3 regions of the Pseudomonas svalbardensis genome follow, and region 3 is predicted to be linked to each of the others. Evidence: predicted binding sites of a transcription regulator. Region 3 holds the regulator's gene; each other region holds the start of a gene.

What was found. The regulator sigma-54, encoded in region 3, starts transcription at its own class of promoters, with help from an activator protein. The targets are predictions, from matches to a motif close to ANTGGCATNNANNTTGCTNT.
Positions count from the first base shown of each region.
Region 1: the regulator sigma-54 is predicted to act here: its motif matches at 6,582-6,601, upstream of QFX16_RS08300 (flagellar basal body rod protein FlgF).
Region 2: the regulator sigma-54 is predicted to act here: its motif matches at 3,149-3,168, upstream of glnK (P-II family nitrogen regulator).

Region 1 is NZ_CP125619.1:1,815,590-1,826,131, forward strand. Features, by position in the region: gene arfB (alternative ribosome rescue aminoacyl-tRNA hydrolase ArfB) at 1-152, shown strand, start outside; gene QFX16_RS08265 (MFS transporter) at 149-1,363, opposite strand; gene QFX16_RS08270 (hypothetical protein) at 1,468-1,665, opposite strand; gene QFX16_RS08275 (hypothetical protein) at 1,740-1,871, opposite strand; gene QFX16_RS08280 (amino acid aminotransferase) at 2,149-3,342, opposite strand; gene QFX16_RS08285 (4a-hydroxytetrahydrobiopterin dehydratase) at 3,342-3,698, opposite strand; gene phhA (phenylalanine 4-monooxygenase) at 3,802-4,587, opposite strand; gene QFX16_RS08295 (sigma-54-dependent transcriptional regulator) at 4,868-6,433, shown strand; gene QFX16_RS08300 (flagellar basal body rod protein FlgF) at 6,656-7,396, shown strand; gene flgG (flagellar basal-body rod protein FlgG) at 7,442-8,227, shown strand; gene flgH (flagellar basal body L-ring protein FlgH) at 8,280-8,975, shown strand; gene QFX16_RS08315 (flagellar basal body P-ring protein FlgI) at 9,003-10,091, shown strand; gene flgJ (flagellar assembly peptidoglycan hydrolase FlgJ) at 10,103-10,542, shown strand, end outside.
Region 2 is NZ_CP125619.1:6,085,653-6,096,194, reverse strand. Features, by position in the region: gene QFX16_RS28275 (YifB family Mg chelatase-like AAA ATPase) at 1-690, opposite strand, end outside; gene QFX16_RS28270 (HigA family addiction module antitoxin) at 1,377-1,682, shown strand; gene QFX16_RS28265 (BRO-N domain-containing protein) at 1,736-2,257, opposite strand; gene QFX16_RS28260 (accessory factor UbiK family protein) at 2,696-2,956, opposite strand; gene glnK (P-II family nitrogen regulator) at 3,375-3,713, shown strand; gene QFX16_RS28250 (ammonium transporter) at 3,749-5,086, shown strand; gene QFX16_RS28245 (secondary thiamine-phosphate synthase enzyme YjbQ) at 5,301-5,726, shown strand; gene sutA (dormancy-specific transcriptional regulator SutA) at 5,829-6,149, shown strand; gene QFX16_RS28235 (HAD family hydrolase) at 6,353-7,057, opposite strand; gene xerC (tyrosine recombinase XerC) at 7,054-7,953, opposite strand; gene QFX16_RS28225 (DUF484 family protein) at 7,956-8,681, opposite strand; gene dapF (diaminopimelate epimerase) at 8,695-9,525, opposite strand; gene lysA (diaminopimelate decarboxylase) at 9,530-10,542, opposite strand, start outside.
Region 3 is NZ_CP125619.1:1,003,372-1,013,913, forward strand. Features, by position in the region: gene pmbA (metalloprotease PmbA) at 1-303, shown strand, start outside; gene QFX16_RS04325 (FagA protein) at 439-846, shown strand; gene QFX16_RS04330 (class II fumarate hydratase) at 827-2,203, shown strand; gene QFX16_RS04335 (DUF2753 family protein) at 2,231-2,659, shown strand; gene QFX16_RS04340 (superoxide dismutase) at 2,661-3,272, shown strand; partial or broken gene QFX16_RS04345 (ZIP family metal transporter) at 3,303-4,197, shown strand; gene QFX16_RS04350 (HPr family phosphocarrier protein) at 4,205-4,480, opposite strand; gene rapZ (RNase adapter RapZ) at 4,496-5,353, opposite strand; gene ptsN (PTS IIA-like nitrogen regulatory protein PtsN) at 5,356-5,820, opposite strand; gene hpf (ribosome hibernation-promoting factor, HPF/YfiA family) at 5,833-6,141, opposite strand; gene QFX16_RS04370 (RNA polymerase factor sigma-54) at 6,215-7,708, opposite strand; gene lptB (LPS export ABC transporter ATP-binding protein) at 7,893-8,618, opposite strand; gene lptA (lipopolysaccharide transport periplasmic protein LptA) at 8,618-9,166, opposite strand; gene lptC (LPS export ABC transporter periplasmic protein LptC) at 9,153-9,725, opposite strand; gene QFX16_RS04390 (KdsC family phosphatase) at 9,733-10,257, opposite strand; gene QFX16_RS04395 (KpsF/GutQ family sugar-phosphate isomerase) at 10,257-10,542, opposite strand, start outside.

The DNA.
Region 1 (10,542 bases), 810 kb from region 3:
TGGAACGGCTGACCGAGCTGATCCTCAGTGCCACCAAGGTCGAAAAGAAACGTCGTCCGACCAAACCGACCCTCGGTTCGAAGAAGCGTCGGCTCGAATCCAAGACCAAGCGTGGCAGTATCAAGGCCGGGCGCGGCAAGGTCGATTTTTAGCGGGCTTGGCGCTCTTCCCGGTACTTTTCATCGAGATGCTTCGGCGCCTGCCGGTACAAGTAAACACTCAGTGCCAGACCGCTCAACGCGGCGAGTGCAGCGAACAGGAAGATCGAGGCAAAACCAAAGCCTGCCGCAATCGCGCCGGCCAGCGGCCCGGTAATTCCCAGCGACAAATCGATGAACAGCGAATAAGCCCCGACTGCCGCACCACGACTGGAGGCCGGCACCAGGTTGACCGCTTCCACGCCCAGCGCGGGGAACACCAGCGAGAAACCGAACCCGCTTAGCGCCGCACCGGCCAATGCCCAATGAGCGTCCGGCGCCAGCCATAGCAGCAACAGCCCCAGTGTTTCCACAGACAGGCAGGCAATCGCCACGCGAAAGCCGCCGAGGCGGTTGATCAGGTTGCCGAACAGCAGCCGCGCACCGATGAAACTGGCGCCGAACAAACTCAAGCACAGCACCGCGTTGTCCCAATGCTGCGTGGCGTAATACAACGTGATGAAAGTCGCGATAGTGCCGAAACCGATGGAACCCAGCGCCAGGCCGCAACCATGCGGCAGCACCCGACCGAGCACATGCATGAACGGCAAACGTTCACCGACCACAATCGGCGCGGCGGTTTTCGGCCAGGCCAGCACCAGGCCGAGGAGGGCCAGCAACACGATGCTTACGCCCATGCTCCACAAACCCAATTGACTGACCAGCAGCACGCCCAGCGGTGCGCCGATGGCGATGGCGCCATAACTGGCGATGCCGTTCCAGGAAATGACTTTGGCAGTATTCGCCGCGCCAACCCGGCCGATGCCCCAGCCGATCGAACCGGAGCCCACCAGGCTTTCTGCGCTGCCGAGCACTAGACGGCCGATCAACAGGCTGATCAGGCTCAAGGTCGGCAGGCTTTGGGTCCAGGCCGAAATCAGCATGAACACGCCGCTCAACCCGCAGCCGGCGAGGCCGTACATCACGGCGAGTTTGCTGCCCTTGTTGTCGATGATTTTCCCGGCATACGGACGACTGAGCAGGGTGGCCAGGTATTGCACGCTGATCACCAGCCCGGCGATGACCGCGCCGAAGCCCAGATCGCTGTGGACGTAGCCCGGCAACACGGCCAGGGGAATGCCGATATTCAGGTAGCCGATGAAGGTGAACAGGACGATGGAAACGACTTGCAGCGTGACCGCCAGGGGGCGCTGGTTTTCAGACATGGGTAAAGATCCACGGGGAAGCAGGATAGATAGGCTGCTTATGATAGCGGCGCAAGCGGCTGCGGGTCGTGAAAAAGTAAAACTATTTGCCGGGCGGGGATGAATCAGGGTTTGGCGGGAGCGACCAGGTGCGTGGTGACCAGGGCGGCCAAGGCGTTTTCTTCGCTGCCGAAACGGGCGAGCAGCGCGGCGCGTTTCTCGGGGGACAGGCGATTCCAGATATCGATCATCTTCTCGGTGGTGCCGATCAAGACGCTGGCCTGCAGCTCTTCATCAAAAGGAGGAGTGAAGTCGTCGGTCATGGTGAGCTCAAGGGTTCAGGCGGTGTGGAAAGCGCATGTTAGCGCTTTCCACACGGTCTGGCATTGCAGGTGAATCAGTCTTCGCTGTCGGCCTTGCGGCGTTCAGTGGCTTCTTTCGGCTCGGGCTGTTGGGCACCGGCTTGTTGCGTGGGCGTCTGCTCAGTTTCGTGCAGGCTTGGGAAGGGGAGATTAGGGATCTCGTGCATATCGCGCTCCTCGCAAAGTCTGTTGATAGATCTGGTAGATCCGCGCTTTTAAAAAGCTTGGGGAGGATACAGCAGAAGAAATGACAAATAGACTTTTATATCCAATTGTTGCGACGGATGGGGTTGTCTAGACAGGTCTGGAAGAGAGAGCGACACAAAACAAATGTGGGAGCGAGCCTGCTTGCGAATGCGGTGGATCAGTCAATGTTGATGTCGACTGACACTCCGCATTCGCGAGCAGGCTCGCTCCCACAGGGGGCTGTGCAGGGTTTGATGGTTACTTGCAAACCTTGGCGATTGCTTCGGCCAGCAGGTCCAGACGCGTTGCATCAATCCCGGCGACGTTGGCCCGGCCTGAGTTGACCATGTAAACGCTGTGATGATCGCGCAGTTGTTTGACCTGGTCCGGCGTCAAACCGGTGTAGGAAAACATCCCGCGCTGCACGCCGATGTGCGCAAAGCGTTCGCGCAAACCATGAGGTTCAAGCGCTTCAACCAAACCGCTGCGCAGTTGGGCGATACGCAAACGCATGGCTTCCACTTCGTCGGCCCAGAGGCTTTTCAGCTCTGGATCACTGAGGATGGTCGCCACCACAGCCGCGCCGTGATCCGGCGGTGTCGACCACAGGTTGCGGGCGATGTTGGCCAGTTGGCTGCGGATGTCCACCAGCTTGTCAGTGGTTTTCGCGCAGACGATCAGCGCGCCGGTGCGGTCGCGGTACAGGCCGAAGTTCTTCGAGCAGGAACTGGTGATCAGCACTTCCGGTAACGCGGCAGCGAACAACCGCGTCGACCAGGCATCCTGTTCCAGGCCATCGCCGAAGCCCTGGTAGGCGAAGTCGATCAGCGGCACCAAATCGCGACTGCGCACCACGTCCAGCACCCGGCGCCAATCGTCATGGGACAGATCGAACCCGGTCGGGTTGTGGCAGCAGGCGTGCAGCAGCACCACATCGCCCTTCGGCGCTTCCTTGAGTGCCGCGAGCATCGCTTCGACGTCGAGGCGGTTATCGCTGCCAACATACGGGTAATGACTGACCTTGACTCCGGCTGCCGCGAAGATGGTTTCGTGGATCGGCCAGGTCGGGTTGCTCAGCCACACGCCCCGGCCGGGAAGGCATTGGGCGATGAAGTCGGCACTCAAGCGCAGCGCGCCGGTGCCGCCCGGCGTTTGCGTCGCGCCGGCCCGATGTTCAGCGATCAGCGGGGAATCGGCACCCAGCACCAATTCAACGATGGCCTTGCCGAACGCCGGTTCACCGTGACCACCGATGTAGGTCTTGGTGGTCTGCCGATCCAGCAGGCGCTGCTCGGCGAGCTTCACTGACTGGGGGATCGGTGTCAGACCCTGGGCATCTTTATAGACGCCCACGCCGAGGTCGAATTTGCGCGGGTTGGGGTCCTGCGCATAGGCCTCCATCAGGCCGAGAATCGGGTCGCCGGGTACTCGGCCGATGGCGTCGAAATGCATTATTTGCGGCCCTCGGCGTCCTTGGCCACTTCGTCAGTGCGCGCGGCCATGATGAAGTCGTTGCGATGCAGGCCCTTGATGGAGTGGCTCCACCAGGTCACGGTGACTTTGCCCCACTCGGTCAGCAGGCCTGGGTGGTGACCTTCAGCCTCGGAGATTTCACCGACGGCGTTGGTGAACGCCAGTGCGTGCTTGAAGTTCTTGAACAGGAAAACTTTTTCCAGCTGCATCACGCTGTCGCGCACTTCAATGTTCCAGTCAGGGATCTGCTTGATCAGTACCGGCAGTTCTTCGTCGCTGACCTGAGGGGCATCGGCGCGGCAGGCTTCGCAATGGGCTTGGTTTAATGTGGACATGATGGGTTCCTGAAATCGAATTATTGGAATTCGGCCGTCAATTCACCACGCTAAACCAAAGCGTCGGTTCCTGACAGGCTCACTTGATTCTAAAAGCTGCGGATCACGCAGCCTTTGGCGGAAATTTTGGTGTGTGCAAGCCTAGCTGCATGCCTTGCTTGACCATGCCCATGATGTCTTCGTGTGCGAGGTCGAACAGGCGCTTGAGGTTCGGCAGGACAAAGTACAGCGGTTGCAGGATGTCGATGCGATACGGTGTGCGCATGCATTCCAGCGGATCGAAGGCCTGATGCTCAGGTTCGCCCGACAGGCAGTAAACGGTTTCTTTCGGCGAGGAGAGAATGCCGCCGCCGTAGATGCGCATACCTTCTGAAGTGTCGACCAGACCGAACTCGATGGTCATCCAGTACAAACGCGCCAGGTACACGCGTTCTTCCTTGGTAGCCTGTAGGCCGAGTTTGCCGTAGGTGTGGGTGAATTCGGCGAACCAAGGGTTGGTCAGCAGCGGGCAGTGGCCAAAGATCTCGTGGAAAATGTCCGGCTCTTGCAGGTAATCCAGCTCTTCGCGGGTACGAATAAACGTCGCTACCGGGAACTGCTTGTTGGCGAGCAATTCGAAAAAGGTCTGGAAGGGGATCAGTGCGGGTACCCGGGCGACCTGCCACCCGGTGGTTTCACCGAGGACCTTGTTGATCTCACCGAGTTGCGGAATGCGGTCGTGGGGCAGACCGAGTTTTTCGATACCGTCCAGGTATTCCTGGCATGCGCGACCCTCGATCACTTTCAGTTGGCGAGTAATCAGCGTGTTCCACACCGCGTGTTCTTCGGCGGGGTAGTCGATAAAACCTTGCGCATCGGGCTCGCGAGCCACGTATTGCGTCTGCTTCATGCTGCTCTCCTGCTAGGGGATTTCGTTCTTGTTATGTCCTGCTATGGACCTAGAAATACCTCAAGAAATGCAGTGTTGCAGCACGCGAGTCGCGTGGTGCGTAGGAAAATTCGTCGGTTTTCGTAAAGTTTTCGTTACGGATCAGCCGCTATGGCGCAGAGATTGGGATTTGCGGGTTTGAAATGGCTTGCAGGTGTCACATAATCTTGACGACTAAGTTGGCGCCTGCGCAGAAAATTTCTGGCTCAGGCCCTCGATCACTCCTGTTTCGGGCCTTTATATGCGTATCAAAGTCCACTGCCAGAACCGCATCGGCATCCTGCGCGACATTCTCAACCTGCTGGTGGAATACGGGATCAACGTCGCACGCGGCGAGGTCGGCGGTGAGCATGGCAATGCCATCTACCTGCATTGCCCGAACCTGATCAACATTCAGTTCCAGGCTTTGCGTCCGAAATTTGAATCGATTGCCGGGGTTTTTGGCGTCAAGCGCGTAGGTCTGATGCCCAGCGAGCGTCGGCACATGGAACTCAATGCCTTGCTCGGCGCCCTGGAGTTTCCGGTGCTGTCGATCGACATGGGCGGCTCGATCGTCGCGGCCAACCGCGCAGCGGCGCAGTTGCTCGGGGTGCGCGTGGATGAGGTGCCTGGGATTCCACTGTCGCGTTACGCCGAAGATTTCGACTTGCCGGAACTGGTGCGCGCCAACAAGTCGCGGATCAACGGCTTGCGGGTGAAGGTCAAGGGTGACGTGTTTCTCGCCGACATCGCGCCATTGCAATCGGAGCATGACGACAGCGAAGCCATGGCCGGCGCGGTACTCACGCTGCACCGCGCCGACCGGGTCGGTGAGCGCATCTATAACGTGCGCAAGCAGGAGCTGCGCGGTTTCGACAGCATTTTCCAAAGCTCGAAGGTGATGGCCGCCGTGGTGCGCGAGGCCCGGCGCATGGCACCGCTGGATGCGCCGCTATTGATAGAAGGTGAAACCGGCACCGGTAAAGAGTTGCTGGCGCGAGCCTGCCACCTGGCGAGTCCGCGGGGGCAGTCACCGTTGATGGCGCTCAACTGCGCCGGTCTGCCGGAGTCGATGGCCGAGACCGAGTTGTTCGGCTACGGTCCCGGCGCTTTCGCAGGGGCGAGGGCAGAAGGCAAGCTCGGGCTGCTGGAGCTGACAGCGGGCGGTACGCTGTTTCTCGATGGCGTCGGGGAAATGAGCCCGCGTTTGCAGGTGAAATTGCTGCGTTTCCTGCAGGACGGTTGCTTCCGTCGTGTGGGCAGTGATGAAGAGGTTTACCTGGATGTGCGGGTGATCTGCGCGACGCAGGTCGACCTGTCCGAGTTGTGCGCGCGGGGTGAATTTCGCCAGGATTTGTATCACCGTTTGAACGTGCTTTCGCTGCACATCCCCCCACTGCGCGAATGCCTCGATGGCCTGACGCCGCTGGTGGAACACTTCCTCGATCAGGCCAGTCGGCAGATCGGTTGCCCGCTGCCGAAACTGGCGCCAGCGGCGATGGAGCGGCTCAGTCATTACCACTGGCCGGGCAATGTTCGGCAGTTGGAGAACGTGTTGTTCCAGGCGGTTTCCTTGTGCGAGGGCGGCACGGTGAAGGCCGAACATATTCGCCTGCCGGACTACGGCGTGCGTCAGCCACTTGGCGATTTCTCGCTCGAGGGCGGGCTGGACGAGATTGTCGGGCGCTTCGAGAAAGCGGTGCTGGAGCGTTTGTATTCCGAGCATCCGAGCAGTCGGCAACTGGGCAAGCGGTTGGGGGTTTCGCATACGACTATTGCCAATAAATTGCGAGAGTATGAGGTCGGTAAAGAACCCGGTAGCGCATAAGTCCTGTAGGTCGGTGTTGAGCCGAAGAGATCGGCACTTGCCGCGAAGCGGCATAACACCGCCGGTTTTTCGTCTTCGACACAATCCTCCAATCCCTCCTGAATCCCTCAAGTCCTTTGTTTGCCGGTCCCTGCGCCGCCAGAAAAAAGTTGGTCTGCAAATTGCTTATGGCTCAGCAGTACAGCGGTGGGCGGCAAACGTCCGGCATGCAGAGGAAAGAGTGTGGACAAGTACCTTTATGTGGCAATGACCGGCGCCAGCCAGAATGCACTGGCGCAGAAGGCTCATGCGAACAACCTGGCGAACATCTCCACCAACGGTTTTCAGAAAGACCTGGAGCAGGCTCGTTCGATGCCGGTGTTCGGCGACAGCTTTCCGGCGCGTGCGTTTGCCCTGTCCGAACGACCGGCCACCGACTTCTCCCCGGGCGCATTGGTGGAAACCGGTCGTGACCTCGATGTCGCGGTGCAAGGCAATGGCTGGATCGCCGTGCAGAACCCTGACGGCGGCGAAAGCTACGTGCGCACCGGCAGCCTGAACGTCGACGCCCTGGGCGTGCTGCGGGCCGGCAATGGTATGCCGGTGATGGGCAATGGCGGGCCGATTGCCGTGCCGCCCGAGCAGCAAATCGAAGTGGGAGAGGACGGCACTATCAGCATTCGTGCGATGGGCGAAGGTCCTCGCGTGATGGCCGAAGTCGACCGCATCAAACTGGTCAACCCTGACTTCAAGAACATGACCAAAGGCCTGGACGGTTCGATCCACACCAAGGACGGCAAGCCGGCGCAAGCCGATGCCAAGGTCAAGCTGGTGTCCGGTTTCCTCGAGTCGAGCAACGTCAACGCCGTGGAAGAGATGACTTCGGTGCTGGCCCTGGCCAAGCAGTTCGAACTGCACATCAAGATGATGAACACCGCCAAAGAAGACGACCAGGCCATGGCTCGGGTCTTGCAGATCAGCTAATTATCAGAACGTCGCGCCGTAAAACAGGCGCACGAGGAGAATCGAATGCTTCCGGCTCTATGGGTTGCCAAAACAGGTCTGTCCGCCCAGGACACCAACCTGACGACCATTTCCAACAACCTGGCCAACGTGTCGACCACGGGTTTCAAACGTGACCGCGCCGAGTTCCAGGACTTGCTCTACCAGATCAAGCGCCAGCCAGGCGCCCAGTCGACCCAGGACAGTGAACTGCCGTCGGGTCTGCAATTGGGTACCGGTGTGCGCATTGTCGGCACCCAGAAAAACTTCACCGCCGGCAGCCTGCAAACCACCGAGCAGCCGTTGGACATGGCCATCGACGGTCGCGGTTTCTTCCAGATTCTGCAGCCGGACGGCACCACGTCCTACACCCGTGACGGTACGTTCCACCTGGATTCCAATGGTCAGATCGTCAACGCCAGCGGCTTCGCCCTGGAACCGACCATTGTCATCCCCAACGATGCCCAGACCTTCACGGTCGGTCGCGACGGCACCGTGTCCATCACCGTTGCCGGCAACCCGGCATCCCAGGTGATCGGCAACCTGCAAACCGCCGACTTCATCAACCCGGCCGGTCTTCAGGCCGTGGGCAACAACCTGTTCCTGGAAACCGCTGCCAGCGGCGCGCCGCAAGTCGGCACCCCGGGCCTGGCCGGTTTCGGCACCACGCTGCAGAACACCCTGGAAACGTCGAACGTCAGCACCGTTGAGGAGATGGTCAACATGATCACCACTCAGCGCGCTTACGAGATGAACTCCAAGGTGATCTCCACCGCCGACCAGATGCTCTCGTTCGTAACGCAGAATCTGTAATCAAGTCTATGAGGCGGCCATCAGGTCGCCTGCAACACCGTGAGGTAGGGTCATGAATCGCTTTGTATCTGTTCTGGCACTGAGTGGGGCCGTCGTGCTCGCGGGCTGCGTTGCCCCGCCGCCCAAGCCCAATGACCCTTACTACGCCCCGGTGTTGCCGCGCACACCGTTGCCGGCTGCCGCCAATAACGGCTCGATCTATCAGGCCGGTTTTGAACAGAACCTGTACAGCGACCGCAAGGCATTCCGGGTGGGCGACATCATCACCATCACCCTGAACGAACGCACCCAGGCCAGTAAGAACGCTAACTCGCAAACCGCCAAGAACAGCAAGACCGACATCGGCCTGAGCTCGTTTTTCGGTGGCGGCCTGAGCACCAGTGACCCAGTGGGCAGCGGTAGCCTGAGTCTGGATGTCGGTTACGAAGGTGACCGCGCAACCAAGGGCGACAGCAAGTCCGGCCAGAGCAACAGCCTGACCGGTTCGATCACCGTGACCGTCGCTGATGTGTTGCCCAACGGCATCATCGCCGTGCGCGGCGAGAAGTGGCTGACCCTCAACACCGGTGATGAGCTGGTGCGGATTGCCGGGCTCGTTCGCGCCGATGACATCGCCACCGACAACACCGTTTCGTCGACCCGCGTCGCCGATGCGCGGATCACCTATTCGGGCACCGGTGCGTTTGCCGATGCGAGTCAGCCAGGCTGGTTCGACCGTTTCTTCCTCAGCCCGCTGTTCCCTTTCTAGGTGGCTACGTTGAACTTCAAACACCTGATGGTGGCCGCCCTGTTGCTGTCCGCAGCGTTCAACGCTCAAGCCGAGCGGCTGAAGGATATCGCCAGTATTTCCGGCGTGCGTTCCAACCAATTGATCGGCTACGGCCTGGTGGTCGGACTTAACGGTACCGGCGACCAGACGACGCAAACCCCGTTCACCCTACAGACCTTCAACAACATGCTCTCGCAGTTCGGCATCAAGGTGCCGGCGGGTTCGGGCAACGTGCAGTTGAAGAACGTCGCGGCAGTGTCGATCAGTGCTGATTTGCCAGCGTTCGCCAAGCCGGGTCAGCAGGTCGACATTACCGTAGCGTCCATCGGTAACTCCAAGAGCCTGCGCGGTGGCACCTTGCTGCTGACGCCGCTCAAGGGTATCGACGGCAACGTCTACGCGATCGCTCAGGGCAATCTGGTGGTCGGCGGTTTCGATGCCGAAGGTCGCGATGGTTCGAAGATCACCGTCAACGTTCCGTCGGCCGGTCGTATCCCGGGCGGTGCATCGGTTGAGCGTTCGGTGCCGAGCGGTTTCAACCAGGGCAACAGCCTGACGCTGAACCTCAACCGTTCGGACTTCACCACGGCCAAGCGCATCGTCGACAAGATCAACAATATGCTCGGCCCTGGCGTTGCCCAGGCCATCGACGGCGGTTCGATTCGCGTCAGTGCGCCACTCGATCCGAGTCAGCGCGTCGACTATTTGTCGATCATCGAGAACCTTGAAGTCGACCCGGGTCAGGCGGTGGCGAAAGTCATCATCAATTCGCGGACCGGCACCATCGTGATCGGCCAGAACGTCAAGGTTTCCCCGGCCGCCGTGACCCACGGCAGCTTGACCGTGACCATCACCGAAGACCCGATCGTCAGCCAGCCCGGCCCTCTGTCCAATGGGCAGACGGCGGTCGTGCCGCGCTCGCGGGTCAACGCCCAGCAGGAAGCCAAGCCGATGTTCAAGTTCGGCCCGGGCACCACCCTCGACGAAATCGTGCGTGCGGTGAACCAGGTCGGCGCGGCACCGGGTGACTTGATGGCCATCCTCGAAGCACTGAAACAGGCCGGCGCGTTGCAAGCCGACCTGATCGTGATCTGAGGACGGCGACCATGGATATGCGCAAGGGCGGATTGGGGGTCAGCAGCAACGATTCGGGTTCCTATTCGGACCTCAATCGCTTGAACCAGCTCAAGGTCGGCGACAAGGACAGTGACGCGAACATGCGCAAGGTTGCGCAGGAATTCGAGTCGCTGTTCCTCGGTGAAATGCTCAAGTCCATGCGCTCGGCCACCGACGCGCTGGGCCAGGACAATCCGCTCAACACGCCGGCAGCCAAGCAATACCAGGAAATGTACGACCAGCAGTTGGCCGTTTCCATGTCCCGTGAGGGCGGTGGTATTGGTCTGGCTGACGTGCTGATGCGTCAGATGTCGAAGAACAAACCGCTGGCCCCGGGCGAGGCCGCTGCTGCGTCAGCCGCCAAACAAGCGGCCGCGAAAGCCGCCGTGGAAACCCCGATTGGCGCCGGTACGGTCGCCACCAACGGGCC
Region 2 (10,542 bases), 1.3 Mb from region 3:
ACGACTCGCCAACAACGTTTTCCCCGTCCCCGGCGGGCCGCTGAACAGCAAGTTATGAGCCCCTGCCGCCGCAATCAGCAACGCGCGCTTGGCCGCGAGTTGTCCCTGCACTTCATTCAAATCGGGGTAGGGTTTGCTGGCGTAGAGCAAGCCATTGGAAGCGTAGGGGGCGATGGGCGTGTGGCCATTGAAATGCGCGACCGCTTCCAGCAAATGATCCACCGCAATCACTTTTAACCCCGAAGCCAGGCAGGCCTCCTCGGCATTCGCTCGCGGCACCACCAGCGTGCGCCCGGCCTTGCGCGCCGCCAGCGCCGCCGGCAATACACCCCGAACCGCCCGCACCGCCCCTGACAGTGCCAACTCCCCCAAACACTCCACGTCATCCAGCGTCAATGTCGGCACTTGCACGCTGGCCGAGAGAATCCCCAAGGCAATCGCCAGATCGAATCGCCCGCCGTCCTTCGGTAGATCGGCGGGCGCGAGATTCAAGGTGATGCGGCGCGCCGGAAACTGCAGGCCTGAATTGATGATCGCACTGCGCACTCGATCCTTGCTTTCCTTCACGGCGGCTTCAGGCAAACCGACCATCGTCAGCGACGGCAAACCGTTGGCCAGATGGACTTCGACGGTGACGGCAGGCGCATCCACGCCAATCTGGGCGCGGCTGTGGACGATGGAGAGGGACATGGTCGTTCCTTGAGCTGGCGAGGACCGCTTCCTGCGGGTTTTTTGAAGGGTAGTTGGCGGTGGAAATTCTGGTGGGGTGGTTTAGGCGGCAAACTTTCACTGGATGTTGCGAGTACAAAGCAGGCCAATCGCAAGGCACAAAAAAACCGCCACTCGGGCGGTTTTTTCGGGAAGCCTAGTCAGACTCGTGCACCTGCAAGCAAGCCATCAGGTTCAAGTTCTTTGCCATACGTTGCAGCCACTTTAAAAAAAGCGATGTTGGCTGGCAGAAACGTTTCCGGCTAAACGGAGCGCCTCGGCATGATACTCAGCGATCATTAACGGCTTCGCTTTTTGCTTTTTGCTTTTCATAGACACCTCGCGTGCCTGGATGAGTGTTCGAGCCAATCAGTTTAAGAGATGTGCTTACTTGTGAGGCAATGGGAATTGGAGGTTTTTTTTGTAGGAGTCAGCTTGGTTTTGAAGACCTTCTAAAGGGCGCAGGTAGTCCTTTTCCTAGATTTTTGAAAGGGAGGCCAAAAGTCAAAACAGCACGTTTGCATTTGTGAGTTCAGGTTATACGCTCAAGATTAATGCATAACGTTAAGCTTTAAATTATGATCGTTAGCTTTAAATGTTCTGAGACCGAGTACCTGTTTCGCAGCGACCGGAAAGTGTTGAAATCGTCGATTATCACTGAGGTGAATATGACTAAGAATGGTATGCGCCCGGTTCATCCCGGCGAGATCCTCAAAGAGGAATACCTGGAGCCTCTGAACCTTACGGCTGCTGCTTTGGCCAGAGCATTGAGCGTCTCGACACCGACGGTGAACGACATCGTGCTTCAGCGTAGGGGCGTCAGTGCAGACATGGCGCTCAGGCTTTCCATCTGCCTGGATACGACCCCAGAATTTTGGCTGAACCTGCAATCGACATACGATTTGCGCAAAGCCGAGATTGAACGGGGTGCCGTGATTCGAGATCAGGTTGAGCGTCTTCCTCACTGCGCCTGATCTTTCGTATTAATTGAACCCCACGTTAAATGCGTGGGGTTCTTTTTTGGGGATCAGAATGCTTGGAGCACCTTCGATACTCGCCTCCACCAAGGTTCGTTGACGGCGCTTCGTGGTCGATCTTGGTCCGGCAACATCTGCGGAACGTCTTGCAACCGAATCCACGGCTGGTTGTTCCAGTGCAGCAAACTCAATGACATCTCCGGCCAGTTCAGCAGGCTCAGAATCGGGCGCTCTGTTGAGGCGGGTTGTTGGGCGTCTCTGAGGGCTGGCACCACGTCGTGGGTCAGCCATTCGCGCAGGCCTCGATATTCGGGGCAGTAGTGGTAGATCAGTAACGCGTAGACGCCGGATTCGCTGATCAGCAGTGTGTTTTCGATGCTGCCGTGGATGAGCATTCGTAATGTTTGGTGTTGGTCGGGGTCGAGTTTTCGGACGGCTCGTTCGTCGAGGTAAAGGCGCAGGAGGCGGCCGAGGTCACGGGCGCTGAACCAGGGTTGGTTTTCTATTAGAAGGGCGTGGAGGTTGAGTTTGTGGCGAGTGAAGACTTGGGGTATTAAATAGTTTTCGTCCATGGTGCAGTTCTCGGGATCAAATGAAGAAAACTGCCTCTGATCGTCGCCAAACGAAAAGGGTGGCAGCCATGCGCGGGTTGGCGAACCGGTGACGCCCGAAAACCGGCAGACCCGAAGGTCTCCCACGCATAGCCGCCATAATTCGAGATGGGAACAAATTCCCCGGTCGAATGTGGTCGCGGTGCGTCGGGGTCTTCCGGGTCGCCAAACCCAGAGCTGAACATTCAGCTGGGGATGAGCATAGGAACTGGAGGTCTTACGACGCAATCGGACGGCGGTGGTTTTGTTGTAGGAAGGTGCTTGGATTTTTGAGCGCTTAAAGATCAAAAGATCGCAGCCTTCGGCAGCTCCTACGGTTGAATCTGAAGGTCGTTCCGACCTTATCGCGAGCAGGCTCGCTCCCACAGTGGATTGGGTTTCACCGTGGGATCTGCGGTGTTACTCGACTGGTGGATTCAGCTTCGCTTCAAGTTCCGCCACCTTCGCCTCAAGGCTCTCCAATCGTGCCCGGGTCCGTGCCAGCACGACCATCTGGCTATCGAATTCTTCCCGGCTCACCAGATCCAGCTTGCTGAAGCCGCTCTGCAACAGAGCCTTGAACTGGCTTTCGATTTCGCTTTTCGGCAGTGGGGTGTCGCCGCTGAAGAGGCGGGAGGCGGTGCCGCTCAGGGCATCGAGGAAGTCTTTGGGCGCGAGCATGGGAAATGTCCTGTCAACAATGGCGGGCAGTGTATCACGCAGCGTCTATAGTCAATCTCGCCGTCAGGGGTGCACGCTTTTCGCGCATGGGGACGGACGGCTACGCACTGTTGTTGTGCGTATCCGTCGGGCCATGTGCGCGAAGCCGCTTTCAGCAGCGGCCAAAGGCTTGAAATCAGTGGGTTTTGGCGAGATGGCAAGCTTTCTGCTTAGTCGGTAGTGACCCATGCACTGATGCAGTCGCTGTGACGAATGCAGTGCGCCAAGCGGAACGGGGGAAGTGTTTCGTGCGGAGTGGTTAGCAGGCGTCGGACGGGCAGGTAAGGCCGACGATGCGTTACAAAGCCAGGCACTGCGCTTAGACTTGAGTCGGGTTTGTTTTCCTGGGGCAAGTCCACCAATTCGGGAGAGAGTTTTCATGAAGCTAGTCACTGCCATCATCAAGCCGTTCAAACTGGACGACGTACGCGAGTCGCTGTCCGAGATCGGCGTGCAGGGCATTACCGTTACTGAAGTCAAAGGCTTCGGTCGGCAGAAGGGTCACACCGAGCTGTACCGCGGCGCGGAATACGTGGTCGATTTCCTGCCAAAGGTGAAGATCGATGTCGCCATTGACGACAAGGATCTTGACCGGGTTATCGAGGCGATAACCAAGGCTGCCAACACCGGCAAGATCGGTGACGGCAAGATCTTCGTGGTTAATCTGGAACAGGCGATTCGCATCCGTACCGGCGAAACCGATACCGACGCAATCTAAGCCGCCACACACCCAACGCCCCAGGAGAAAACAATATGACTCTGCGTAAATTCGCAGGGCTAGGAGCCCTGTTGTCCCTCGTAATGCCCGGCCTGGTTGTGGCGGCAGACGAAGTGGCAGCCCCAGTCCTCAACTCCGGCGACACCGCCTGGATGATGACCTCGACAGCCCTCGTGCTGTTCATGACCATTCCCGGCCTCGCGCTGTTCTACGGCGGCATGGTTCGCTCCAAAAACATTCTTTCCGTGATGATGCAGTGCTTTGCCATTACCGGCCTGATCAGCATCCTGTGGGTCATTTATGGCTACAGCATCGCGTTCGACACCACCGGCATGGAACAGGGCGTCGTCAACTTCAACTCATTCTTCGGCGGCATGGGCAAGGCTTTCCTCGCCGGTGTCACGCCATCGAGCCTGACCGGTCCCGCGGCGTTGTTCCCTGAGGCGGTGTTCATCACCTTCCAGATGACCTTTGCCATCATCACCCCTGCGCTGATCGTCGGTGCCTTCGCCGAGCGGATGAAGTTCTCCGCGATGCTGATCTTCATGGGCGTCTGGTTCACCCTGGTTTATGCACCGATTGCGCACATGGTCTGGTCCGGTAACGGCGGCCTGATGTGGGACTGGGGCGTGCTGGACTTCGCCGGCGGCACCGTGGTGCACATCAACGCCGGTGTGGCCGGTCTGATTGCCTGCCTGGTACTGGGCAAACGCAAAGGCTTCCCGACCACCCCGATGGCGCCGCACAACCTCGGTTACACCCTGATGGGTGCCGCCATGCTGTGGGTCGGCTGGTTCGGCTTCAACGCCGGTTCTGCTGCTGCGGCCAACGGCACTGCGGGTATGGCGATGCTGGTGACCCAGATCGCAACCGCCGCCGCTGCATTGGGTTGGATGTTCGCCGAGTGGGTCACTCACGGCAAACCAAGTGCTCTGGGTATCGCTTCGGGTGTTGTGGCCGGTCTGGTTGCAATCACACCAGCCGCTGGCACCGTAGGCCCGATGGGTGCTCTGGTCATCGGCCTGGCAGCCGGCGTGGTGTGCTTCTTCTGCGCCACCACTCTGAAACGCAAACTCGGTTATGACGACTCCCTGGACGCCTTCGGTGTGCACGGTATCGGCGGTATCCTCGGTGCGATCCTGACCGGTGTCTTCGCTGCACCGGCCCTGGGTGGCTTCGGCACTGTCACCGACATCGGTGCACAAGTCTGGATTCAGTTGAAAGGCGTGGGCTTCACGGTGATCTACACCGCGATCGTCACCTACATCATCCTCAAGGTCCTGGACGCCGTCATGGGTCTGCGCATCACTGAGGAAGAAGAGGCGGTCGGCATCGATTTGGCGCTTCACAACGAACGCGGCTACAACTTGTAAGTACGCGCACAAAAAACTTGCCCGGCTTGCCGGGCATTTTTTTGTCTGGAGTTTGTCAGTGAAGGAACTGCTGAAAGGTTTTTTCGTACACGTTTAGTGGCGTTTACGACGAGCGTTTTTCTGCGGCCAATGGCTTACATGATTGAAGGAATATTAGGGCCTTTGTTTTTTCCCAGAGCGCGCTAGAATGCGCCCCGAACGTGCGGAGAACTGTATGTGGCAACAGACTCTGATTACCCTGCGGGCGAGGCCCCGGGGCTTTCATCTGGTAACGGACGAGTTACTCGCCGGCCTGCCTGAAATCAAGGCATGTCGGGTCGGTCTGTTGCATTTGTGGCTGCAGCATACCTCGGCGTCGTTGACCATCAACGAGAACGCCGATCCGGCGGTACGTCGCGACTTCGAACGATTTTTTAATCGTCTGATCCCACAAGGAACAGACGGCTATGAGCATAACGACGAAGGCCTGGACGACCTCCCGGCGCACTTCAAGGCCAGCGTACTTGGCTGTCAGCTCAGTTTGCCGATTTCGGCAGGCCGACTGGCGCTGGGAACCTGGCAAGGCGTTTATCTGGGCGAGCACCGTGATTATGGCGGTGCCCGTAAAGTCCTCGCCACCGTGCACGGTGAAGGGGCATAAGCCGTTGGTCACCAATGGCGGTTGAATTTTTTCCAGCAGCCGTCGACAGACGGCAAAGCTGGGCTATAACTAATCTGCTTTTCGCAAGTCATGAGGTAGAACATGAGCGACGATGATCTGGAAAACGACGACCTCGAAGTAGGCGACGACGAAACCGAAGAAGGTCTGGAAACTGCAGCGGAAGACGTTGCTGACGACGATGGCGGTGAAGCGCCCGTTCCGACCGCCAAAGGCAAGGCCAAGGCAGCGGTATCGGTCGATGAGCTGCCGAGCGTTGAAGCCAAGAACAAAGAGCGTGACGCTCTGGCACGCGCCATGGAGGAGTTTCTCTCCAAAGGCGGAAAGGTGCAGGAAGTGGAGGCCAATGTGGTCGCCGATCCTCCCAAGAAGCCTGACAACAAGTACGGTAGCCGGCCTATCTAAGCGCCTGCAGCTTGCTTGCTGAAAAAGCCCGCCGTCGCTGCGGGCTTTTTCATGGGTGAAATAAAAATCTTGGGCCTGCGTCGATCCCCTGTGGGAGTGAGCCTGCTCGCGATAGCGATGTGTCAGGCAATATAAATACTGAATGTCACTCCGCTATCGCGAGCAGGCTCACTCCCACAAGGGGAATATCGGTGATCTCAGGATCAGTGTTGGGCGTTCCAGAGGGCCAACAATGCCGGCAACTCGCTCAGGCTGCGAATCTCGGCATCCGGTGCCTTCTCGGCTTCCCAAACTTTGCCCGCCGGGTTAAACCAGATCGCCCGCAATCCCGCCTGCTGGGCGCCGGCAATGTCGTCACCTGGATGATCGCCGATATGCACGGCCGTCTCGGCCGTCGCACCACCACGCTGCAACGCCTCATGAAACAGTCGCGCATCCGGCTTGCCGATGCCGATGTCTTCGGCGCACAAGGCAAACTTGAAGTAATCCGCCAGCCCTAAGCGGCGCACATCGGCGTTGCCGTTGGTGACCACGCCGAGGGCGTAGTGATTGGCCAGAGTCTCCAGGGTCGGTTGCACGTCCGGGAAAATTTCCAGTTGATGCCGGGCATGCAGAAATACCTCAAAACTCTGATCGGCCAGGTCTGCGGCCTGACCCTGGTCGTAACCGGCCTCTTCCAGTGCGTGGAACAAGACTCGGCGACGCAGGGCGCTGATGCGATGCTTGAGACTTGGTTCGTTGCTCAGGATCCGCTCGCGAATCGCCCACAAATGCTCCACCGGCACGGCGCCCAGATTCGGTGCTTGCTCGGTCAGCCATTCACGCAATACGGCTTCGGCGCTGACGATCACCGGGGCGGTATCCCACAGGGTGTCGTCGAGGTCGAAGGTGATCAACTGAATTCTCATGACTCATCGCCTTTGATGCGTTTGGCCCTTGGATGGGCGCTGTCGTAAACCGTCGCCAGGTGCTGGAAGTCCAGGTGGGTGTAGATCTGGGTGGTTTTGATGTCCGCGTGACCGAGCAATTCTTGAACCGCCCGCAAGTCCTGGGAGGATTCCAGCAAATGGCTGGCGAAGGAGTGTCGTAGCATGTGCGGATGCAGGTTCTGTCCCAGCTCGCGCTCGCCAGCGGCTTTAACCCGCACCTGAATCGCCCGTGGGCCGAGGCGCCGGCCTTGCTGGCTGACAAACACCGCGTCGTCCGCAGGGTTGGTCATGGCCCGCAGCGGCAGCCACAACTCCAGTGCTTCGCGAGCTTTTTTGCCGACCGGCAGCAGTCGAGTCTTGCTGCCCTTGCCGAGCACTTGAACCATGCCGTCGGCCAGGTCCAGCTGATCCAGATTGAGCCCGGTCAGTTCCGACAGCCGCAAACCCGAGGAATAGAACAGCTCCAGAATTGCCTGATCCCGACGCGCCAGGAAATCATCCTCCACTGCGCCCTCAAGCAGTTGCAGTGCGCGGTCGGTGTCGAGGGTTTTCGGCAGGCGTCGTTCGCCCTTCGGCGGTGCCAGGCCGTTGGCCGGGTCGTGGTCGCAGAGGCCTTCGCGGTTCAAATAATGATAGAGCCCACGCACCGCCGACAGCAGCCGCGCCAGGCTACGGGACGATTGACCCTGTGAATGCAGGCGTGCGATCAGGCTGCGCAGGCGCTGGATGTCCAGGGCGGCCCAACTGCTGATGTTCTGTTTGACGCACCAGCCCAGCACTTTGTCGAGGTCGCGACGGTAGGCGTACAGCGTGTGAGGCGACACCTGCCGCTCACTGCGCAGGTGTTCGCAGTAAGCGTCCAGTTGCCGTTCCACGATCAGCGTACCGAGCGCAGGGAGGTGTTGACCCGTGGCAGCACGCGGCCCATGACTTCGGCGATGTAGCTGAGGAACAGCGTGCCCACCGAGCTCTTGTAGTGCTGCGGGTCGCGGCTGGCGATGGCCAGGACGCCGTGGATGCCTTGGTAGCTGATGGCGACGACGGCGGTGGAACCGATCTGCTTGCGCTGTTCTTCGCCGAACAGGAAGTCCAGTTCGTGTTCACGCAGGCTGCCGCTGACGCTTTTGTCTTCCGAGAGCAAGCCGCCGATGGCCGTTTGCGCATCGGCATGGGTCACCCAGCGGCCCACCGGCATCGGGTTGTCACCCAGCAGGATCAGGCTGACGAAGGGCACCTGGAAGTCCTGGCGCAGACTGTCTTCGACGCTGATCACCACGTCTTCCAGGCTGGTGGCGTCCATCAGCGCGAGAATCAGGCGGCGGGTCTTGTCGAAAAGGCGGTCGTTGTCGCGGGCCACGTCCATCAAGTGCGAGAGGCGATGACGCAACTCGATATTGCGGTCGCGCAGGATGGTCATCTGGCGTTCGACCAGCGAAATGGTGTCGCCGCGCTGGTGCGGAATGCGCAAGGTTGCGAGCAGTTCTTCATGCTCGACGAAGAAATCCGGATGAGCCTCCAGGTACGCGGCAATCGCCGCCGCCTCAAGGCTTTCGGAAGGGGATTCGTCGGGCTGTAGGGCGGGAACCTGGGGCTTATCTTTCATGGATTCGACTCTCTCAAAGACGCACTTGTCCTTCATAAACGCGCACTGCCGGGCCGGTCATCATGACCGGTTGGCCAGGGCCTGCCCATTCAATGGACAGGCGCCCGCCGGGCAGGTCGATCAATAGCGGCGAATCCATCCACCCCTGGCTGATCGCGGCCACTGCGGCAGCGCAAGCGCCGGTTCCGCAAGCCTGGGTTTCCCCGGCCCCGCGTTCCCAGACGCGCAGCTGCGCGCGGTTCCGGTCGATGACCTGGAGAAAACCGACATTGACCCGCGCCGGAAAGCGCGGATGGTTTTCGATTTTAGGCCCCAGTTCATGCACCGGTGCGTTGTTGATATCGCTGACCCGCAGCACGGCATGGGGGTTGCCCATGGACACGGCGGCCAGTTCGACTGCAGTGCCGTCGACGTCAACCTGATAACTCAGGGCCTGTTCCGGCGCGTCGAACGGAATGTCGGCCGGTACCAGGCGCGGTGCGCCCATGTTGACACCGATCTGCCCGTCGCTGCGGATATCCAGTTCGATGATGCCGCTTTTGGTCTCGACGCGGATCTGCCGCTTCGCGGTCAGGCGTTTGTCGAGCACGAAACGTGCGAAACAGCGCGCACCGTTGCCGCACTGTTCCACTTCGGAGCCGTCGGCGTTGAAAATCCGGTAGCGGAAATCCACGTCCGGGTTGCTTGGCGCTTCGACGATCAGCAACTGATCGAAACCGATACCCGTATGCCGATCGCCCCATTGCTTGGCGTGTTTGGGCAGGATGTGCGCATGCTGGCTGACCAGGTCGAGGACCATGAAGTCATTGCCCAGGCCGTGCATCTTGGTAAAACGCAGCAGCATGGTTTTACTCCGGCAGCAGGCTTTCGCCAGCAAACAACTCGGCTACCGTCTCACGGCGACGCACTTCAAATGCCTGATCACCGTCCACCAACACTTCAGCGGCACGGCCGCGGGTGTTGTAGTTGGAACTCATGACAAACCCATAGGCACCGGCCGAATGCACCGCCAGCAGGTCACCTTCTTCCAGGGCCAGCTCACGATCCTTGGCCAGGAAGTCGCCGGTCTCGCAGATCGGCCCGACGATGTCGTAGGCACGGGCAGCGGAATTGCGCGGGCGCACGGCGGTGACGTCCATCCAGGCTTGATACAGCGCCGGGCGGATCAGGTCATTCATGGCTGCGTCGACGATGGCGAAGTCTTTGTGCTCGGTGTGCTTGAGGTACTCGACCTGGGTCAGCAACACGCCGGCGTTGGCGACGATAAAGCGGCCCGGCTCGAACACCAGCGCCAGGTCACGACCGTCAAGACGCTCGCGCACGGCTTTGATGTAGTCGGAAGCCAATGGCGGCTCTTCATCGCGATAACGCACGCCCAAACCACCACCGAGATCGATGTGGCGCAGGTAAATGCCGCAATCGCCGAGGCGGTCGACCAGGCCCAGCAGGCGGTCGAGGGCGTCGATGAAGGGCGGCAGGGTGGTCAGTTGCGAACCGATGTGGCAATCGACACCGACCACTTCCAGGTTTGGCAGTTGGGCGGCGCGGATGTACACGTCTTCGGCGTCGGTGATGGCGATGCCGAACTTGTTCTCTTTAAGACCGGTGGAAATGTACGGGTGGGTGCCAGCGTCGACATCCGGGTTCACGCGTAGCGAGATCGGCGCGCGAACGCCCAGCTCGGCGGCGACCACTTGCAGGCGTTCCAGCTCATCGGTGGATTCGACGTTAAAGCAGTGCACGCCGACTTCCAGGGCGCGACGCATGTCGTCACGGGTCTTGCCGACACCGGAGAAGACGATCTTGTCGGCGCTGCCGCCAGCGGCCAGTACGCGTTCCAGCTCACCACGGGAGACGATGT
Region 3 (10,542 bases):
CTGTTCGTCACCCATGGTGACGAAGACCAGGCGGCCTTGCTGCGCCGCATGGGTCGCGGGCTGCTGGTGACTGAATTGATGGGCCAGGGCCTGAACATGGTCACTGGCGATTACTCCCGTGGCGCGGCGGGTTACTGGGTCGAGAATGGTGAAATCCAGTTTGCGGTTCAGGAAGTGACCATCGCCGGCAACATGCGTGACATGTTCAAACAGATCGTTGCCGTCGGTAATGACCTGGAACTGCGCAGCAACATTCGTACAGGTTCGGTGCTGATAGAACGTATGACGGTGGCGGGTAGCTAACGCTTAACCGTTACACAAAAAGGCGCGCCACCCATCGTTGGGTGGCGCGCCTTTTTTGTGCGTTGGTTTTCTCGGGGTTGTTTTGGTTCTCATTATCATCTAATAATAAATCTCATTACCGAATGGGCCCGGATCATGAGTTCTGCCTTGCACGAGCAGCCTTACCTCGAAAGCTGGCGCTGGATGAGTCGCCAGATCCGTTGCGCGATGGACCCTGACGAGCCTCGCCTGATCGAACATTACCTGGCCGAAGGCCGGTACCTCGCCTGCTGCACGGCAACGTCTCCCTGGACAATCGCCGAAACTTCTTTCCGCCTGTTACTCGACACCGCCGCTGATGTTGCGCTGCCCTGGCACTGGCGCACCTTTTGTCTGGACCAGGCCTGGCGGCCATTGCGCGATCTGGAACGCCTCTCTCTGTGCAAGTGCCGCCTCAAGCGCTGGCAGAGCTACACCTGGCAACTGGCGACCTGCGAGTTGCAGCCCTCGATTCCTCTCATAGAACTGGTGCAAGGATTTACAGATGACCAAGACACGTATTGAGCGCGACAGCATGGGTGAGCTTCAAGTCCCGGTGGACGCCCTCTACGGCGCACAGACTCAACGTGCAGTGGATAACTTTCCCATCAGCGGCAAGCCGATGCCCGTGCAGTTCATCCGCGCGCTGATCCTGGCCAAGGCTGCCGCTGCCCGAGCCAACGTCGAGCTCGAACAAATCAGCGAATCCCAGGGCACAGCCATCGTCGATGCGGCGCTGGGCCTGCTCCAAAGCGACTTCATGCAGCATTTTCCGGTGGATATCTTCCAGACCGGTTCCGGCACCAGTTCGAACATGAACGCCAACGAAGTGATCGCCACCCTGGCCAGCCGTCTGCTCGGCGAACCGGTGAACCCCAATGATCACGTCAATTGCGGCCAAAGCAGCAACGACATCATCCCGACCACCATCCACGTCAGTGCTGCGTTGGCGTTGCACGACCAATTGTTGCCGGCGCTGGTGCGTCTGGTTCAGGTGATCGAGCGCAAGGCCGAAGAGGTTCATCACCACGTCAAAACCGGCCGCACTCACTTGATGGACGCGATGCCGGTGCGCATGAGCCAGGTGCTCAACGGTTGGGCGCAGCAGCTCAAGGCCAACATTGGCCATCTGCAGGATCTGCTGCCGAGCCTGCAATCCCTGGCTCAGGGCGGCACGGCAGTGGGTACCGGAATCAACGCTCATCCTCAATTCGCGGCGCGTTTCAGTGCGCAACTGAGCAAGCTGACCCAAGTGCAATTCAAACCGGGCGAGGATCTGTTTGCGCTGATCGGCTCTCAGGACACGGCGGTCAGTGTTTCCGGCCAGCTCAAGGCCACGGCCGTTTCGCTGATGAAAATCGCCAATGACCTGCGCTGGATGAACTCCGGCCCGCTGGCCGGTCTTGGTGAAATCGAGCTCGAAGCCTTGCAGCCGGGTTCTTCGATCATGCCTGGCAAGGTCAACCCGGTGATCCCGGAAGCGACCGCCATGGTCGCCGCTCAGGTCATCGGCAATGACACGGTTATCACCATCGCCGGTCAGTCGGGCAATTTCGAGCTGAACGTGATGCTGCCGATCATCGCCCAGAACCTGCTGAGCAGCATCGAGTTGCTGACCAACTCCAGCCATCTGCTGGGTGAAAAGGCCATCGCCAGCTTCAAGGTCAACGAAGCCAGGCTCAAGGAAGCGCTGTCGCGTAACCCGATCCTGGTCACCGCACTCAACCCGATCATTGGTTACCAAAAAGCCGCGGAGATCGCCAAGAAAGCCTATCAACAGGGCCGTCCGGTGATCGATGTCGCTCTGGAACACACCGACCTGACACGCAGCCAGCTTGAGGTCTTGCTGGACCCGGAGAAACTCACCGCAGGCGGCGTGTAATCACCGCAACCGCTTTGGAGGCTCACCATGGAACACTGGAAACGCACGATCGAAAGGGCTAATCGTTGTTTCATGCTGGGCGAATACGTCGATGCCCGCGAGGCCTACTTGCAGGCATTGGCCCTGGCCCAGGTGTTGTTCGAGCGATGGGCAGATGCCGACGAGGCGGTCGCGGCCTGCGTGATTTCCCACCACAACCTGGCGGACCTGCATTTGCGTCTGAACCAGCCGGAGGAGAGCGCCGAGTACTTGTGCGCCATCCATCAGCGGTTGTTGCAGACCATGCAGGACCCACGACTGGTGCCAGCCTTGCGTGAAGCCGCGCTGCGCCAGAGCAGCAAGACCTACGTCGAGCTGCTGAATTTCATCAGCGAACACGGCGAATACCCGCGCACCCATCGTTTGCTGCACATCGATGCCGCCTCGCCTGCGCCCCTACATCATGGAGTTCATTGAAATGGCTTTTACCTTGCCTGCCTTGCCTTACGCCTACGATGCCCTGGAACCGCACATCGATGCGCAGACCATGGAAATCCACTACACCAAGCATCACCAGACCTACATCAACAACCTCAACGCTGCGGTGGAAGGCACCGAGTTTGCCGAGTGGCCGGTGGAAAAACTGGTGTCAGCTGTCCGGCAACTGCCGGAGAAGCTGCGCGCGGCGGTGATCAATCAGGGCGGTGGGCATGCCAACCATTCGCTGTTCTGGGAAGTGATGGCGCCCAACGGCGGCGGCAATCCTGAAGGCTCCTTGGCTGAGGCGATCAATGAGCAACTGGGCGGCCTGAGCAGTTTCAAGGAAGCCTTCACCAAAGCCGCGCTGACTCGTTTCGGCAGCGGCTGGGCGTGGCTCAGTGTGACGCCGCAAAAGACGCTGGTCGTTGAAAGCAGCGGCAATCAGGACAGTCCATTGATGAACGGCAATACGCCAATCCTCGGCCTGGATGTCTGGGAGCACGCTTATTACCTGCAATACCAGAACCGTCGCCCGGAATACATCAACGCGTTCTACAACGTGATCAATTGGCCTGAAGTCGCTGCGCGCTATCAGGCTGCACTGGTTTAAGACTTCTGCAAAAACAATCCAAGGCTAGCTATGGGCACTGAAACACTGGCGATCGGAAGTGGACGAATGTTTCGTTACGCATTCGGATCGCTGTTACTGCTGGCAGGCATGACGTTATTGGTTGCCCAAGGCTTAGCGTGGCTGGACCTCGAGCCGAAACTGCTGCGCGCGCTGCAAGGCGGGGCGATCTGCGCTTTGGGCACTGCCTTGGGCGCGGTGCCCGTGCTGGTAATTCGACGGATGCCCCAGACGGTCAGCGATACGCTGCTCGGCTTCGGGGCCGGGGTAATGCTCGCGGCGACAGCGTTTTCGTTGATCGTTCCGGGGATCTCTGCCGCTGAAAACCTGGGGCTGACGCCTTGGGCGGCCAGCGGACTGATCAGTTTCGGCATCATGCTGGGTGCGTTCGGATTGTTCCTGGTTGATCGCAAGGTGTCAGGTGCGTCGCCGGAAATGCTCGTAGGCACGCTGGAGCGACCGGTCATCCCGACGCGAATCTGGTTGTTTGTGTTTGCGATCATTGCCCACAATATCCCCGAAGGCATGGCGGTCGGAGTGTCGGCGGGGGGTGGCATGCCTGACGCCGATAGTCTGGCCATGGGCATCCGCCTTGCAGGATGTGCCGGAAGGTCTGGTGATCGCGCTGGTATTGGCCGGGGCAGGGATGTCGCGGGTCAAGGCGTTCCTGATTGGTGCTGCGTCAGGGTTGGTCGAGCCGGTCTTCGCGTTGTTGTGTGCCTGGCTAGTGAGCCTGGCCGAATTGTTGTTGCCCTTGGGGTTGGCACTGGCGGCCGGGGCAATGTTGCTGGTGGTCACCCATGAAGTCATCCCCGAGTCGCGCCGCAATGGTCACGACAAGCTTGCAAGTCTTGGGTTGCTGATCGGGTTTTGCTTGATGATGGTGATGGATACAGCGCTCGCTTAGGCGAGCGTTATTCGCCTTCGCCGAAGTAGTCATTGATCAAATTCACCAATGCCTGCAGCGCCTCATCAGCCTGTTCACCTTCGGTGCTCAGGTGGATTTTGGTGCCCTTGCCCGCAGCGAGCATCATCATTGCCATGATGCTTTTTCCGTCGACCGTGGATTCCGGCGTGCGTCCTACTCTGATCGTGCAATCCTTGAACTCACCGGCGACGCCAACGAATTTTGCAGAAGCGCGGGCATGCAGGCCCAGCTTGTTGATGATTTCAATTTCCAGAGCAGGCATCGCGGTGTGAATCCTTTAGCTGAGGTCGCGGTGGCGAACCTGGACGTTCTTCAGGGTTTTTTGCAGGGCCTGGCCTAGACGTTCGGTCAGGTAGACTGAGCGGTGATGGCCGCCGGTGCAGCCAATGGCAATGGTGACATAAGCGCGGTTGCTGGCGGCAAAGCGTGGTAGCCACTTGAACAAGTAGGTGGAGATGTCCTGGAACATCTCTTCGACGTCCGGCTGTGCCGCCAGGTACTCGGCAACCGGTTGGTCGAGCCCGGATTGATCGCGCAACTCTGGCTTCCAGTAAGGGTTCGGCAGGCAGCGCACGTCGAACACCAGGTCAGCGTCCACCGGCATGCCACGCTTGAAGCCGAAAGACTCCACCAGGAACGCCGTACCGGGTTCCGGCTGGTTCAGCAGGCGGAGCTTGATGGTATCCCGCAGCTGATACAGGTTCAGGTTGGTGGTGTTTACTTTGAGATCGGCGAGGTCGGCAATCGGCCCGAGCAGGGCGGTCTCATCGTTGATGGCCTCGGCCAGCGAGCGATTGGCATTGCTCAGCGGGTGGCGACGGCGGGTTTCCGAGAAGCGTTTGAGCAAGGTTTCTTCGTCGGCGTCCAGATAAAGCACATCACACTGTATATGCCGGCTGCGTACTTCTTCCAGCAGTTCGGGAAACCGCGACAAGTGACTCGGCAAGTTACGCGCATCGATCGATACGGCAACCAGCGGTTGCGCCAGCTCGGTGTGAATCAACGCGCGTTCGGCCAGTTCCGGCAGCAGGCCGGCGGGCAGGTTGTCGATGCAGTAGTAGCCGTTGTCCTCGAGAACATCGAGTGCGGTACTTTTACCTGAGCCGGAGCGGCCACTGACGATGATCAAGCGCATGATTAATGACCGTTTTGCTCGTCCAGGACAACCTGATACAAGGCTTCATTGCTCGGGGCGCTGCGCAGTTTTTCGCGCACTTCCTTGCGGTCGAGCATGCTGGCGATCTGGCGCAGTAACTCCAGGTGCGCATCGGTAGCGGCTTCCGGGACCAGCAGAACGAACAGCAGGTCAACCGGGGCGCCGTCGATGGCGTCGAAATCGATGGGTGCATCAAGGTGCATCAGGGCACTGATGGGCGAGGTGCAGCCCTTCAGGCGGCAGTGGGGAATGGCGATGCCGTTGCCAAAACCGGTTGAGCCAAGTTTTTCACGGGCAATCAGAGCCTCGAAGACATCTTGCATCTCCAGATCCGGCACTTCTTTGTGGATAAGGTTGGCAATTTGCTCGAGGGCTTTCTTTTTACTGCCGCCCGGCACGTTCACGAGGGAACGGCCGGGGGTCAGGATGCTTTCAAGTCGGATCATGGGTTGGGAGTGTTAACGACCGGTCGCGCCCTGGAGGAGGCTTTGGGTCTTTTCCTTATGCTTTTTGAGTTGTTTATCCAGCTTGTCGGTCAGTGCGTCGATCGCCGCGTACATATCGGTATGCTCCGCGTTTGCGACCACTTCATTGCCGGGAATATGCAGCGTGGCTTCGATTTTCTGCTTGAGCTTTTCGACCGTCATCGTGACTTGCACGTTGGTGATCTTGTCGAAATGCCTCTCTAATCGTTCGAGTTTTTCGCCGATGTAGGTGCGAAGAGGTTCGGTCACTTCCAGTTGGTGTCCACTGATGTTGACTTGCATACAGCTCTCCTTCGTTGCCAGTGCATAAAGCGGCAGGCAGAAATGCCTGCCACTGGAACGCTGTGGCGTGGCTCTACATCAACCGCTTGCGTTCGCTCGAAGGCGCGATCCCGAGGGATTCGCGGTACTTGGCGACGGTGCGGCGAGCCACCTGAATGCCTTGTGCCTCCAGTAAACCAGCGATCTTGCTGTCACTCAACGGCTTTTTCTGATTTTCCGCGGCAACCAGTTTTTTGATGATCGCGCGGATCGCCGTGGACGAGCATTCACCGCCCTCTGAGGTGCTGACGTGGCTCGAGAAAAAGTATTTCAGTTCATATATACCCCGAGGGGTATGCATGAACTTTTGCGTGGTCACCCGAGAAATCGTCGACTCGTGCATGCCCACCGCTTCGGCGATGTCATGCAGGACCAGCGGTTTCATGGCTTCGTCGCCGTATTCAAGAAAACCGCGCTGATGCTCGACGATCTGAGTGGCTACTTTCATCAGGGTTTCGTTGCGGCTTTGCAGGCTCTTGATGAACCAGCGGGCCTCTTGCAACTGATTGCGCATGAAGGTGTTGTCGGCGCTGGTGTCGGCGCGGCGCACGAAACCGGCGTATTGAGCATTGACCCGCAGGCGCGGCACGGATTCCTGGTTCAGTTCCACCAGCCAGCGCTCGTTGTCCTTGCGTACGATCACGTCGGGAACGACGTATTCGGCTTCGCTGGACTCGATTTGCGAGCCTGGGCGCGGGTTGAGGCTCTGGACCAATTCAATCACTTGGCGCAGTTCATCTTCCTTGAGCTTCATGCGACGCATCAGCTGGCTGTAGTCGCGGCTGCCGAGCAGGTCGATGTAATCGGTGACCAGGCGTTTGGCCTCGACCAGCCAAGGCGTCTTGGCGGACAACTGACGCAATTGCAGCAGCAGGCATTCGCCCAGATTACGGGCGCCGATGCCAGCGGGTTCGAATTGCTGGATGCGGTGCAGGACGGCTTCGATTTCGTCCAGTTCGATGTCCAGTTCCGGATCGAAGGCTTCGAGAATCTCCTCGAGAGTTTCGTCCAGGTAACCCTGATTGTTGATGCAGTCGATCAGGGTCACGGCAATCAGGCGATCAGTGTCGGACATCGGTGCCAGGTTCAGTTGCCACAGCAAGTGGCTTTGCAGGCTTTCGCCGGCCGATGTACGGGTGGTGAAATCCCACTCGTCGTCATCGTTACTCGGCAGGCTGCTGGCGCTGGTCTGGTAGACGTCTTCCCACGCGGTGTCGACGGGCAGTTCGTTGGGAATCCGCTCGTTCCAGTCGCCTTCCTCGAGGTTGTCCACCGTCGGAGCGGTTTCCTGGTAGGAGGGTTCCGAAACATCGGCGTTGGGTGGCTGTTCGGCTTTGTCGGCCAAGGGGTCGGCGTTATCGAAGTCGTCGCCTTCTTCCTGGCGTTCGAGCATCGGATTGGACTCCAGGGCCTCCTGGATTTCCTGTTGCAGGTCCAGGGTCGACAATTGGAGCAGGCGGATGGCCTGTTGCAGCTGCGGTGTCATCGTCAGCTGCTGGCCCATTCTCAAGACTAGCGATGGTTTCATGGCAGGGGCTTAACACCTTATTCGCCGGCGCACATGCGCCATCCACTACAGGGCGCCGGAGCGCCAAACATAAGCAAATTATATGCCCGAAACTGCAGCGTTTGCCTAGAGCGCTGTAACAATAAAAAAATGTTGATTTTTTATCGAGACAAGCGCCCGAGCAACCAGCCAGACACCTCAGTGCTTACAGGCGGAACTCATGGCCCAGATACACTTCCTTGACCAGGTCGTTGGCCAGGATGGTGGCAGAGTCACCTTCGGCGATCAGTTGGCCATCGTTGACGATGTAGGCGGTTTCGCAGATATCCAGGGTTTCACGGACGTTGTGGTCAGTGATCAGCACGCCAATGCCCTTGGCCTTGAGGTGATAGATGATCTGTTTGATATCGCCCACCGAAATCGGGTCCACGCCGGCGAATGGTTCGTCGAGCAGGATGAATTTCGGGTTGGTAGCGAGTGCCCGGGCGATTTCCACGCGGCGGCGTTCACCACCGGACAGACTCATCCCGAGGTTGTCGCGGATGTGGCTGATATGGAATTCCTGCAGCAGGCTTTCCAGCTCTTTGCGACGACCGGCCTTGTCGAGTTCCTTGCGGGTCTCGAGGATCGCCATGATGTTGTCGGCTACCGAGAGTTTGCGGAAGATCGAGGCTTCTTGCGGAAGATAGCCGATACCGGCCTTCGCACGACCGTGCATGGGCTGGTGGCTGACATCCAGGTCGTCAATCAGTACGCGGCCCTGGTCGGCCTGTACCAGGCCGACAATCATGTAAAAGCAGGTGGTCTTGCCGGCGCCGTTGGGACCCAGCAGGCCGACGATCTGACCGCTGTCGATCGACAGGCTGACGTCACGCACGACCTGGCGGCTCTTGTAGCTCTTGGCCAGATGCTGAGCTTTCAGAGTTGCCATTACTGGGCCTTTTGCTCGTCGGTTTTCTTCTTCGGCTGGATCACCATGTCGATGCGCGGACGCGACTCGGTGACCTTGTTGCCCGTCGCGCGACCGGCGCTCGCAAGCTTTTTAACCGTGTCGTAGACGATTTTCTCGCCTTGGGTGACGTTGTTGTCCTTGTCGATGACTTTGGCACGATCGATCAATACGACGCGGTTTTGCGAGGCGTGGTACTGGATGGTCACTCCGTAGCCCTGAACCGGCTTGGTGTCGCCAGCCGTCTGCATCTGCTCGAAGTAGGCCAGATTGCCCACCGAAGTCACCACGTCGATGTCGCCGGCCGGGGTGCGGGTGATGGTTACAGTATTGCCTTTAACAATCATCGAGCCCTGGGTAATGATCACGTCACCTTTATAGGTGGCAATACCATTCTTGTCGTCCAGTTGGGCATCGTCGGCCTGGATGCGGATAGGCTGCTCTTGATCGTTCGGCAGAGCCCAGGCGCTCACGCTTCCCAGTGCTGCGCTCAGACCGAGCAAAATAGGGAGGGTTTTAACGAGCCTCATACTGTCCTCTTACGTTCGATAGCAGGTGTATCCTGCTTTCTTTCAAATACGCTTTCATTCCCTTGCCAGTCGACACACCACCAGCGCCGTCGATTCTAACGGGTTGCTCGGTCTGCGCATATTGCTGATGCGGGAACACTGTCATGCGGGTGGTGGTAATCAGGGTCTTGCGGTTTTTCTCGTCGAAGCGCGTGATGCGCACCGAGTCAATCAGTTCGACCTGAGTTCCGTCGGAATTCACTTCGCCGTGCTCGCTCTGGATATGCCACGGAAACTCGGTGCCGCGGAACATGTTCAGGTCGGGATTGGTCAACAGCGTCACTTCGGTGGCTTTCAGGTGTTCAACCTTGTCGGACGTCATTTCGTATTGCAGTTTGCCGTCAGGCAGGTACTGCACGCTGTGGGCTTTGATCGCGTAATAGTCGATCGCGGTTTCATCGATCTTTGCCACCGGCTGGTCGAGGAAGCGTTCCGGGCTGATGTTCCAGTAGCCGACCGCCGCGAATATCGCTGCGATGCAGCCAAACACCAGGAATTTGCGAATCTTTTTGCTCAGCATAGTTGGCTCACAGGTACGCGGCGTTTGCCGCATCAAGGCGGCCCTGCGCGCGCAGGATCAATTCGCAGAATTCGCGAGCGGCACCCTCGCCACCGCGGGCCTGGGTGATGCCGTGGGCGTGTTCACGGACGAAACTGGCAGCGTTTGCCACCGCCATGCCAAGGCCGACGCGGCGAATCACCGGCAGGTCCGGCAGGTCGTCGCCGAGATAGGCGACTTGCTCATAGCTTAGGTTGAGTTGGGCAAGAAGCTCGTCGAGTACCACCAGTTTGTCTTCGCGCCCCTGGTACACGTGTGGAATGCCGAGGTTCTTCGCTCGTCGTTCGACCACCGGGGTCTTGCGGCCGCTGATGATAGCGGTCTGCACGCCGGCTGCCATCAACATCTTGATGCCTTGGCCGTCGAGGGTGTTGAACGTCTTGAATTCGCTGCCGTCTTCGAGGAAGTACAGGCGTCCGTCGGTCAGTACGCCATCGACGTCAAAAACCGCCAGTTTGATGTTCTTGCCGCGTTGCAGCAGGTCGGTGCTCATCACATTACTCCTGCGCGCAGCAGATCGGACAGGTTGAAGGCGCCGATCGGACGGTCCTCCTTGTCCACCACCACCAGCGCGTTGATTCGATGGTCTTCCATGATTTTCAGAGCCTCGGCCGCGAGCATCTCGGGACGGGCGGTCTTGCCGTGAACGGTCATGACCTCGTCGATGGTCGCGTGATGGATATCGATGGTGCGGTCCAGAGTGCGACGCAAATCGCCGTCGGTGAAGATCCCGGCGAGTTTGCCATCGGGCTCCACAATCGCGGTCATGCCCAGGCCC